DNA from 2 places in the Vogesella sp. genome. Region 1 is predicted to be linked to the other one. Evidence: riboswitches for the same ligand, from Rfam matches in the RefSeq annotation. Region 1 holds a riboswitch; the other holds the start of a gene.
What was found. A riboswitch is a leader RNA that binds a small molecule or an ion and turns the genes downstream of it on or off. The one in region 1 is predicted to bind cobalamin.
Positions count from the first base shown of each region.

Region 2: it holds a riboswitch for cobalamin, as region 1 does, so the genes downstream of both, ACK4FZ_RS02695 (TonB-dependent receptor) here and ACK4FZ_RS17115 (FecCD family ABC transporter permease) in region 1, are expected to answer to the same signal.

Region 1 covers NZ_JBKBHK010000025.1:18,782-24,547, reverse strand. Annotated here, with positions in the region: gene ACK4FZ_RS17130 (Card1-like endonuclease domain-containing protein) at 1-267, opposite strand, end outside; gene ACK4FZ_RS17125 (PepSY-associated TM helix domain-containing protein) at 423-1,802, opposite strand; gene ACK4FZ_RS17120 (RBBP9/YdeN family alpha/beta hydrolase) at 1,901-2,479, opposite strand; cobalamin riboswitch at 2,606-2,812, shown strand; gene ACK4FZ_RS17115 (FecCD family ABC transporter permease) at 2,908-3,927, shown strand; gene ACK4FZ_RS17110 (ABC transporter ATP-binding protein) at 3,924-4,676, shown strand; gene cobO (cob(I)yrinic acid a,c-diamide adenosyltransferase) at 4,673-5,290, shown strand; gene ACK4FZ_RS17100 (cobyrinate a,c-diamide synthase) at 5,664-5,766, shown strand, end outside.
Region 2 covers NZ_JBKBHK010000002.1:12,984-18,749, reverse strand. Annotated here, with positions in the region: gene ACK4FZ_RS02695 (TonB-dependent receptor) at 86-2,065, opposite strand; cobalamin riboswitch at 2,188-2,391, opposite strand; gene cobT (nicotinate-nucleotide--dimethylbenzimidazole phosphoribosyltransferase) at 2,527-3,561, shown strand; gene ACK4FZ_RS02685 (histidine phosphatase family protein) at 3,689-4,294, shown strand; gene ACK4FZ_RS02680 (adenosylcobinamide-GDP ribazoletransferase) at 4,362-5,276, shown strand; gene ACK4FZ_RS02675 (hypothetical protein) at 5,329-5,766, shown strand, end outside.

The sequences.
Region 1 (5,766 bases):
CGGCGAGGCAGCGCTGATATTGAACGCCACCGCGCCCTGCGCCAGCGCGGCCAACTGCTGGCGCAAGGCCAGCGGCTGGCTATCGGGCGGCACGGTGACTACCGTCACCGCCAGGTGCTGGCTGCGGCAGACGCCGGCGATATCGGTGGCCAGGCCCAGCGCGCTGCGTGGGCACAGCAGGCTGACCTGATGAATGCCGAAACGGCGGTCCAGCGCCGGGGTGATGATGTCGCTCTCGACGTGATCGACAAAAGCCAGCAGATGCATGGCAAAACCTCGAAACAATCCAGCCTGCATCTTAGCCAGCCTTGGCCGCTGACGGCCAGCCCCGGCCTTGCGCCAGCTCAGGCCACCATGAAACAACCCCCTGCCATGGCTGGCGAGGGGGTTGGCCGCAAGCCCGTTCGGGCGGTGTAGCAGGCTTAGCGCAGGAAGGCCAGCGCCGGCAGGCGGCGCAGCAGCAGCCAGTCCAGCAGCAGGATGGCGACAAACGAGGCACCTACCAGCGGGAAGGCCAGCCCCAGCGCCAGCATGATCAGCAGCGCGCCTTTCCACAGCGGCGTGTCCGGTGCGTCGGTGGGCGCACCCAGGCGGCCGGCCGGCTTGCGCTGCCACCACATGATGATGCCGCTGACGCTGCCCAGCAGCACCAGCAGGCAGATGGCCGCCATCAGCAGCTGGTTGGCCAGGCCAAAGAATTTGCCCTCGTGGATCACCACGCCGAACTCCACCACCTTGGGTACCAGCGCGTAATCCTTGAAGCGGATATCGGCCAGCACCTTGCCGCTGTACTGGTCGATGTGCAGCGTGGCTTCGTTGCGCGGGTCGTCGGGGAACACCGACACGGTAAACACGCCTTCGTCGCCGTCCGGCAGCGCGATGTTATAGCCGGGCACCACACCACGGGCGTTAGCGGTGTCCACCACCTGCTGCAGCGGAATCTGCGGCGTGGCCGCTTGCGGTGCGGCGCCTTTGTGCGCGGCGTGCGGGTCGGTGGATTTGGGCAGCGGGCTGGGCTCTACCGCCCACGGTACGATTTTTTCGGCGGTGCTGTTCAGGCTGATGGCCTTTTTGTCGGACTTGGGCACGTCGTCCCACATCTGCGCCGGGAACTGGCTCCACACCGCGGCAAACTTCTCGCCCCAGTAGCCGGTCCAGGTCAGGCCGGACAGCAGCATGAACAGCAGGAAGATGGCGCTCCAGAAACCGGTAACGGCGTGGATATCACGCCAGAAGGCCCGGCCGCCGGCGCTAAAGCGCGGCCAGAACACCGCCAGCTTGCCGCGCCCGCGCGGCCACCACAGGTACAGGCCGGACACCAGCAGCACCAGCGCCCAGCTGGTGGCCAGCTCCACCAGCAAGTCGCCCTGCTTGCCGATCAACAGCTCACCGTGCAGTTTCAGCATGATGGCTTGCAGGTTGTTGTTCTCGTCCAGCGCGCCCAGCACGGTGCCCTGGTACGGGTCAACGTACACACCGAGCTTGGCCTCGGCGGTCTTGATAATCACCTTGGCGCTGGCGTCGGCTGCCGCCGGCGGCTGGTAACGCAGCACGCTGGCGCCCGGGTACTGCGCCTTCACCGCCGCCACCAGGTGGTCGGCCGGGTGAGCCGGGGTGCTGGCGGCCGGTACCGTCAGCAGGCTGCCGTACATCAGTTGGTCCAGCTGCGGCTTGAACAGGTACACCATGCCGGTGATGGCCAGCATGATCATGAACGGTGCCACCAGCAGGCCGGCATAGAAATGCCAGCGCCAGGCCACCGTGTAGTAACGGGGGGTTTTCTTGTCGGCAATGACGGCCATCGTCGTACTTTCAATGAGGGAAGGCCGGCATTGTTAGGGTTGGCCGCAGCCGCCACAAGGCGGTGCGACACTATGCCGCAGGCGGCAAATCGCCGCGCTCAGGCGCTGCGTGCCGCCTGCTGCGTGGTGCGGATGCTGGCCAGCAAGGCGGCCAGCTCGGCCAGGCCGTCTTCCCACTGCGTATGGCCGGACGCCACATTGATATGGCCGGCACCGCGCAGCCACGCCAGCGGCGCCTGCCACAGTGCCGCCATGCGCGCGCTGCGCAGCGGCAGGCTGAACGGGTCGCTGTCGCTGGCCACCACGCGGGCGGCAAACGGCAGCGCCGCCTGCGGCAGCGGCGCAAACGGTTGCAGCTGGGCCGGGGCGCTGGCGCGCTCCACATCGGCCGGCGCCACCAGCAGCGCGCCGGCCAGCTTGTTACCGTAGCGTGCCGCGTAGTGCGCCACCGTGGCACAGCCCAGGCTATGCGCAATCACCACCACCGGCTGGCGGGCGGCGTTGACCGCTGCATCCAGCGCGGCCAGCCAGTCGTCCAGCTGCGGCGCGTGCCACTCGTGGTTGGCCACGCGCTGCGCGCCCAGCAGCTGCTGCCAGTGGCTCTGCCAGTGCTCGGGGCCGGAGTTGTTCCAGCCCGGCTGGATGATGAAGTCGAAACCGGAAAGATCGTGCGCCATGGTGAGGCTCCGCAATGTCATGCCGTCACCATAGCAGGCGCGCTTTATTTCCAAAAATACTGTTTTATTGTTTTTTTATTTCTCACGGCAATATAAACAAGCCCGGCAGTCGGTAGGCCTTCTGCTAAAATCGCTGCCTGCCTTGGTGCCTGCCGGTGTTAGCCGGCGGGTTAAACGGGAAACAGCGTCAGCTGTGCTGCCCCCGCAACGGTGTGTTTCTTTCAGGCTGCCCCGCGCAGCTGCCCGGCCCCTGCGCCACTGTACCTGCCGGTACGGGAAGGCGGGCCTGCGGCGAAACCAGCCCGGATACCGGCCACGGCAAGCTGTGCGCGGCCACCCTGTTGGCCGCACCGAACAACCATGCTGCGGAGGGCGGCATGCGGCCAGCCATCTGCCCGCCTGCCCTTCGCCGCCATCCGGCTCTCCTTATGTCCGTTACCGTTGCATCACCGGCCAGCCGCGCGGTGCTGCCCCCTGCCCTGTTATTGCCGCTGTTGGCCGCCATCAGTGCCGGCGTGGTGCTGCTGGCCTGCGCCAGCGGCAGCGTGTCGCTGAGTGCCAGCCAGTTGTGGCAAGCGCTGCTGGGCCATGGCGATGCGCTGTCCGGCACCCTGCTGCAGCTGCGGCTGGAGCGCGCCCTCACCGCCTGGATTACCGGCGCCGCGCTGGCGCTGGCCGGCCTGCTGATGCAATCGCTGCTGCGCAACCCGCTGGCCGACCCCTACGTGATGGGCGTATCCGGCGGCGCTTCGGTGGGTGCGCTCACCGCGCTGTGGCTGGGGCTGGCGGTGTGGCAAGTAGACCTCGCTGCCGTTGTCGGCGCGCTGGGGCTGTCTGGCGTGCTGTTCTGGCTGGCGCGGCGCGACTTTGGCCGCAGCAGCGGCACCGTGTTGTTGCTGCTGACCGGCGCGCTGCTGTCTACCGCCTGCGGCGCGGTGATCTCGCTATTGCTGACCATCGCGCAGGACAACCAGCTGCGCGGCATGGTGTTCTGGCTGGTGGGGGACTTGTCCGGCACGCCGCTGCGGCCGTGGCCGTGGCTGGTGCTGCTGCCGGCCATGCTGCTGGCCTGGTGGCAGGCGCCCGCCATCAACCTGCTGGCGCTGCACGGCGACCACGCCGCCACGCTGGGCGTGCCGCTGGCCGGCCTGCGCCGCTTGCTGTTGCTGCTGTCGGCCACGCTCACCGCCACCGCAGTCAGCCAGGGCGGCAGCATCGGTTTCGTTGGCCTGATGGTGCCGCACGCCTGCCGTCTGGTATGCGGGCCGCACCTGCGCCACTTGCTGCCCGCCAGCATCCTCACCGGCGCCACGCTGCTGGTGCTGGCCGATACGCTGGCGCGCACCGTTGTCGCCCCGATGCAGCTGCCGGTGGGCATTCTCACCGCGCTGCTGGGCGTACCGGTGCTGTTCTGGCAGCTGTCGCGCGCGCGCCGGAGGCTGGCATGATGCTGCACACCGATAATCTGGGCATTCTGCAAGGCCAACGCCACCTGCTGCATCAACTGGACTGGCAAGTACACGCCGGCGAAGTGTGGTGGATCGCCGGCCGCAACGGCTGCGGCAAAAGCACGCTGCTGGCCACGCTGGCCGGGCTGCGCGCGCCGGCAGCGGGCCGCATCACACTGTGCGGCCAACCTTTGACTGCCACCGCACCGCGCCTGCGCGCCCAGCGCCTGGCGCTGCTGCCGCAAGCCAGCCACGACGCGTTCGACTACGCGGTGGCTGACGCCGTCGCCGCCGCCCGTTTTCCGTGGCCGGACGACGGCCGCAACCCGGCCCGGCTGGCCGCGGCGCTGGACGCCTTCGACCTGGCACGCCTCGCCCACCGCCCGCTGCAGGCGCTGTCCGGCGGGGAACGCCAGCGCGTGGCCCTGGCCAGTGTAATGATGCAGGACAGCCCGCTGCTGCTGCTGGACGAACCCACCAACGCGTTGGACCTGGCCCACCAGGCCGCGCTGCAAGCGCAGATCCGCCGCTGGCAGGCCGACGGCAAAGCTGTGCTGCTGGTCAGCCACGACCTGCAATTTTCCCCTGCCGTCGCCAGCCATGCCCTGCTGCTGGATGGCGCCGGCAACGCCGCCCGCTACCCGATTGCCCAGCTGGACGCCCACGCGCTGGGCGACGTGCTGGGCTACCCCCTTACCCGTATCACCCACGCAGGCCACCCCTGCTTTTTACCCGGACACCCCACATGAGCCACACCGACGACCAAGGCCGCAGCGAGCGCCATAACGCCCGCATGGCGCGCAAAAAAGCAATCATGGACGCCCGCATTGCCGCCGCTGACGAACACCGTGGCGTGTTCATCGTCAACGCCGGCAACGGCAAGGGCAAAAGCTCCAGCGGACTGGGCATGGTGATGCGCGCGCTGGGCCACGACATGCAGGTTGGCGTGGTGCAGTTCATCAAGGGCGCGATGGAAACCGGCGAGGAACGCTTCCTGCGCCGCTTCCCCGAGCAGGTGCAGTTCCACGCCATGGGCGAGGGCTACACCTGGAACACGCAAGACCGCGACCGCGACATGGCCCGCGCCGCCGAAGCCTGGGCCAAGGCGCGCGAGATGCTGCAAAACCCGGCCATCGGCCTGGTGCTACTGGACGAGCTGAACATCGCGCTGAAATACAAATACCTGGACGTAGAGCAGGTGCTGGACGACATCCTGGCGCGCCCGCTGCACCAGCACGTGATCGTCACCGGCCGTGGCGTGCCGGACGCGGTGGTGGAAGCCGCCGATACTGTTACCGACATGACGCTGGTGAAGCACGCCTTCGCCGCCGGCATCGCCGCCCAGCCCGGCGTGGAGTGGTAGGCAGAGAGAACCTGAAACCCGTTGGCCACGAAAAACACAAAAGAACACAAAAACAAAACCGCCGATTGCCAGGGCAAGCAGGCGTGAATGGCATCCAAAGTACCTGGGCCAAACAGTAATGAGTAACGGGCTTTTGTTCGTGCCCTTTCGTGGTTTTCGTGGCAAAACGTTTTCCGCCATGCCCGACGGCTTGGCTCGATAAATACCAAGACAAAACCCATTAGCCACGAAAGAACACAAAAGCAAAGCTGCCCATTGCCATAGCACGCAGGCCTGAATGGCACCCAAAATGCCCAAGCCAAACGGCAAGCAACAGTAGTTTTTCGTGCCCTTTCGTGGTTTTCGTGGCCAAAAACCAAATAAAGAAAGCCCCATGAGCTGCAAAGCCCTTTTGCTATCCGCCATCGCCTCCGGCCAGGGCAAGACCACCGTCACCGCCGCGCTGGCGCGCCGTCTGGTGCGCGACGGCTACCGCG
Region 2 (5,766 bases), on a different contig from region 1:
TGCCGCTCTGACACATTGGCGCACTACGGTCGAACATACGCCCCCAAGACAGAATCGGTCTGCCCGGGGGCGCGGTACAAACTGGTCAATACTTGATCGTCACGGACGCCTGCATATTGCGGCCCGCTTCCGGGTACAGATTGTATTTACCGGTCGCGCCAGTAGAGCCGGAACGGATACCGTAGGACGCATACTGTTTGTCCAGCAGGTTATTCACGCTCAGCGACACGCCCACCGTCTTGCTGTAGTCGTGGCTGACTTTGGCATTGATCAGGCTGTAAGCCGCGAGCTTGTGGGCAAACTGGTTGGCCTGGTCGTTATCCAGCCGCTGCGAGCCGACGTATTGCCACTGCACGCCCACACGCGTTGCCTCGGACGGTGCCCAGCCCAGCGACAGGTTAGCCATGTGCCGCGGCACCAGCGGCACGGTTTTGCCGGCCAGATTGACGCTGTTGGCCACGCCACTGCGGAACGTGGCTTGCTGCCATGTCACGGCGGCGCTCAGGTCAAGGTTGGCCGCAAGCGGTGTCTTGCCTTCCAGTTCCACGCCCTGGCGACGGGTGGGTTCGAGGTTGACGTTGGCAAATGTGAGCGAGTTGTAATGAATTTCACGGTTCAGGTCGTAACGGAACCAGGCCGCACGCACGGCACGCCCGGCTTGCTGCCAGGACACACCCAGTTCTTTATCGTGCGAGGTCTGCGGCAACAGCGGGGTAGTGACAGAGGCCTGCTCGTCGGCATTGGCCATACGGAAACTACGGCCCAGCTTGGCATAGCCATCGAGCTGCGGCAGCAGCGCCTGACGGAGACCCAGCTGCCAGGCACGCAGCTCTTTATTGCTGCGGTAGCTGTTTTCATAACTACTGCTGACCTTGGCACTGTCTTCAACGTGCTGCGAGCGGACACCGGCATTGATCGACGTGCCCTCTGCAGGCCGTAGCAGCACATCCACAAAGCCACCGGCGTGGCGCTGCTTGATCTTTTTGCTGCCCGTACCGGAGGTATCCACACTGTCCACCGCGGCATCACCGGACATGGCGTCTACACCCAGTACCAGGCGATGGCGCGCGACATCCTGCTCATAACGCAAGCTGGCGGTCATTTCATCGGTTTTCTGCTGACGCTTGCTGCTGTAGCTGGCACTGATATTTTCGGCTTGCAGCTTCTTGGTCACGCTCGCAACATCCAGCAGCACCATGCCCTCGCCTGCAGCTTGCTTCACCTGTACGCCCCAAGTGTCGGTCTGGGTGCTCATGTAATCGTTAGGCTTATTGGTACCGCGCGGGTTGCTGGCAAACTCGTCCACGCCATTAGCCGTGTCCACGCTACGCACACCGGGCAAACGCGTATCCTGGTTGGCGGTGCGGGCGTAGAAGCGCAGCGTGCCATCCTCGTGGCGTAGCGTGGTGGTCAGGCCGCCGCTATCGTTGCGCTCGGCATTGTTCTGCCGGTAGTTGTCGGTGGTGAGCGACTTCACATAAGCATCCAGTGCCACATGCTGGCTACTGGCGTGGCCGGACAAGTCGATTTTTTTCAGGTTATAGCTACCGGCAGTCAACGTCGCCTGCACGCTATCGGCCGCCTTGAAACCGCTGCGGGTAATGATATTGATGACCCCGCCAGTCGCACCGCCACCATAGGCTACGGCACCACTGCCGCGTACTACTTCGATACGCTCTATCTGGCTCAGCGGCACCACGCCCAGATTGGGAGCAGACAAATCGTTGGTGTTCTGTTTGACGCCGTCCACCAGAATCAGGGTATTGCTCAGGCCGGTAATGCCAAAACCACGCAGGTCTACTGCTGCCGTATCGGCAGCACCGCTGCTGTTACGAATCTGGATACCCGCCAACCCGGACAGCACATCCTGCACCGTACGCGCCGTGCTGCTAGCAATATCTTTGGCGGTGATGACAGACACATTCACCGGCAGCTCACGCACGTTGTCCTGGCCACGGGAGGCAGTGACCACCACTTCATCGAGGGTAACGGGCTGCTTGGCCACGGCCGCCTGGGCACAGGCCAGGGCCACCAGGGTGGCCAGGGGTTTGTTGCTGAAAGACATGTAGACACACTCCGTAGGGACAAAAAGGGAGTGCGGAGAAATAAAGGACACGGCATACCGCCGGCAGGCGCCGGTAGCAGGCTGTCAGATCGCCTCCCCGCGATACTCCAGCTGAACGCGATTCCGCCGCGCTCGTCGCAGGCCGGTCTCCGGGCTTGGCCATGCCAGCATCGCACCTTCCCGCCGTGTGGGCAGTGGTTAACGCGATGCCTGGGGCGTATACGCCCAGGCCTTACCGTTGCGGGGGCAGCGCCGGTCTTGCACCGGCTTCCCGTTTCATCCGTCGCTGCCATGGCAGGACGGACACCTGCAGCCCGCCATTATAGCGGGGCTGACACAATCCAGAATGGCGTCATGCAAATTACTCCGCCGGCATGGCCCCGTTGCCAGCCGGCAGCGGCTGGCGTATGGTCTGCCGGTTCGCCTGCCCGCCAGGCTCTGCCACACCGCAAGGAAACCTCATGCCACGCATTCCCGCCCCCGACCTCGGCGCCCGCCAGGCCGCCGACGCCCGCCAGCAACAACTGACCAAACCGGCCGGTAGCCTGGGCAAACTGGAGCAGCTCGCCATTACCCTGGCCGGCCTGCAAGGCCGAGACATCCCGCTGCCGCTGGTACCGGCCATTACCGTGTTTGCCGGCGACCACGGCGTCTGCGCCGAAGGCGTGTCGGCGTTCCCGCCGGAAGTAACCGGCGCCATGGTAGCCAACTTCGTCCACGGCGGCGCCGCCATCAGCGTGCTGGCACGCGTCAACCAGGCGCGGCTGGAGGTGGTGGATGCCGGCGTGGCCAGCGACCTGTCCGCGCTGCCCATCGTGCACGCCAAGGTACGCGCCGGTAGCGGCAACCTGCGCCGTGAAGCCGCGATGAGCCGCCAGGACGCCGACGCCGCGCTGGAGGTTGGCCGCAACGCCGCCCGCCGTGCCATTGCCGACGGCGCCACGCTGCTGATCGCCGGCGATATGGGCATTGGCAATACCACGCCGTCGGCGGCGCTGATCTGCCGCCTGACCGGCCATGACGTGGCCGCCATCGTGGGCCGCGGCACCGGTGTCGACGACGCCGGCCTGGCCATCAAGCGCCAGGTGGTGGCCGACGCGCTGGCGCGTGTGGCCGGGCAAACGCTGGACGGCCACGGCGTGCTGGCCGAGCTGGGCGGGCTGGAGATCGCCGCCATGGCCGGCTTCTACCTGGAAGGCGCCCGCCAGGGCGTGCCGCTGCTGCTGGACGGCTTCATCAGCACCGCCGCCGCGCTGGTGGCCCGCGCCATCGACGCCGACATCGCGCCGTGGCTGCTGGCCAGCCATTGCTCGCAGGAAACCGGCCACGCGCTGGCCTTGCAGGCGCTGGGCCTGAGCCCGCTGTTGGACCTGGGCTTCCGTCTGGGCGAAGGCAGCGGTGCCGCCGCCGCACTGCCGCTGCTGCAGCAAGCCATCGCGCTGCACGCCGGCATGGCCACCTTTGCCGAAGCAGGCGTGGCCGGCAAAAACGCCTGATCGCGCCCGCCAGCATCGCCCGCGCGCCGGCCAGGCGGTATGCTTGGCCTAGCGCCGCCGGCCAGCCGCACGCGCTGGCGGCGGCGTGCGTTTTTCTTGCCTGCTTTTGCGGTAAAAGGTTGCCACCATGAACCCCTACACCCTCACCCTGCTGCGCCACGGCGACATCGACCACCAAGGCCGCCTGATCGGCCATACCGACCTGCCGCTGACCGAACGCGGCCGCGCCGACATGGCCGCCAGCTGGCAACGCATCGTGCAGCTGGCGCCGGTGACCTGCATGGCCACCTCGCCGCTGCAACGCTGCCGCGAGTTTGCCGTACAGCAGGCGCTGGCCAGCCGCGTGCCGCTGCACGTGGCGCCGGGGCTGACCGAGTGCCACTTCGGCAGCTGGGAAAACCGCCCGCTGGCTGATATCTGCGCCACCACGCCCGACTGGCAGACGCTGCTGGCGCGCGGCCTGCTAACCCCGGAAGGCGGCGAAGGCTTTGACGCCTTCCGCACCCGGGTGCTGACCGGCTTTGCCGAGTGGATGCAGCAAGCGCGCGGCAGCCACCGCGTGCTGGTCAGCCACGGCGGCGTCATCAACGTGCTGCTGGCCGAGCTGCTGGGCACCGAATTCAACGTCGCCCGCTTGATGGCGGTACAGCGCGGCGGCTTTGCCCAGCTGTCGATCCTGGACGGCCACCCGGCTTACCTGACGCGGCTGGAGTCGCCCCCCGTGGCTGGTTGATCCACACACCACGCACAGCTTGCCCCCTGCCCATGCACTGCCTTTCCACACACTTATCCACAGCCTTATGCGATCGCTGATTCTTGCCATCCAGTTCCTGACCCGCCTGCCCACGCCGCAGCTGAAAACCTTCGACCCGGCGTGGCTGGCCGACGCCGCACGCTGGTTTGCGCCGGTGGGCGTGCTGGTGGGCGCCATCGTGTGGCTGGCGGTGCTGGCCGGCAGCCTGGTGGACCCCTGGTTGGCCGCACTGGCCGGCCTGCTGGCCTGGCTGTGGGTGACCGGCGGCCTGCACATCGACGGCCTGGCTGACCTGGCCGACGCCCAGGGCGCGGCGCACCGTTCGCGCGAGCGTTTTCTGGAGGTGCTGAAAGACCCGCATCTGGGCAGCTTTGGCGTGCTGAGCCTGGCCACGCAGCTGATCGTGAAACTGGTGCTGCTGATGCTGCTGGTGAAGCTGAGCTTGGCGGGGCTATCGGCGGTACCGGATGGGATGATGTCACCGGGTACGCCGGCTTCCCTGGGTGCACTGCCGTTACCCGCTTCCCCGGATGCGCCTGCGGCTTATCCGGGCTACCACGGTTACCACAGCGGCCACGGGCAGCACGGAGACCAAGGCGGCATCGCGGCAACGACAGGGTTGGCCGCAACACTAGCCGGGCTGCTACTGGTGCCGGCCTGGGCGCGGCTGTTTACCGTGGCGTGGTCGGCCACGCTGCCCAGCCTGGCGGCCGGCAGCGGCGAACGCTTTGCCTGGCGCCCGCACTGGCCCAACTTCTGGCTGTGCAGCCTGCTGTTGGCCGCTGCCAGCGCCTGGCTGGCGCCGGTGTTACTGCTGGCGCCGCTGGCCGGGCTGTGCTGGTGGGCCTACCTGAAGCGCAAACTGGGCGGCATGACCGGCGATTGCCTGGGCGCCGGCATCGAGGTGTGCGAAAGCCTGCTGCTGCTGGCGCTGGTGGTAGCGGCACGCCAATGGCATTGACATGACGCATGGCATCATGCTGAGATATTGAAAACCATTCTCAATAATCAGCATGAAACTCGACACCTTTGGCCTGGCGGCCGTCATCATTATTCCGGTCACGACCGTACTCGTGTGGGTGGTCGCACACTACAGACTGCCTGCCCTGCCCGTCTTGCTCGGCGGCGTTTTGCTCAGCCTGCTGCTGGCACTGCACATCAAACCGCTGCCCCGCTCAGCCTTGCCTGCCGCGCCGTCGCGCTGGCAGCAGGCACTGAACTTGGCCGTGTGGCCCATCCTGGCGCTACCGTGGCTGCTACCGCACGCCACGCTGCTGTTCTATGTCGTGTTAAGCGGTTGGATAGTCGCCACGCAAGCGCTGGCTTGGCGTCAAGAAGGCACGCTGGCGCTGGCTTGGCCGCAACGCACGCTATGGCTGATCGCGGCCGCCATGCTCCTGCTGGCCGGCCTGCTCGCCAATGATAGAAGCGTACTGGCGCTGGTATGCGGC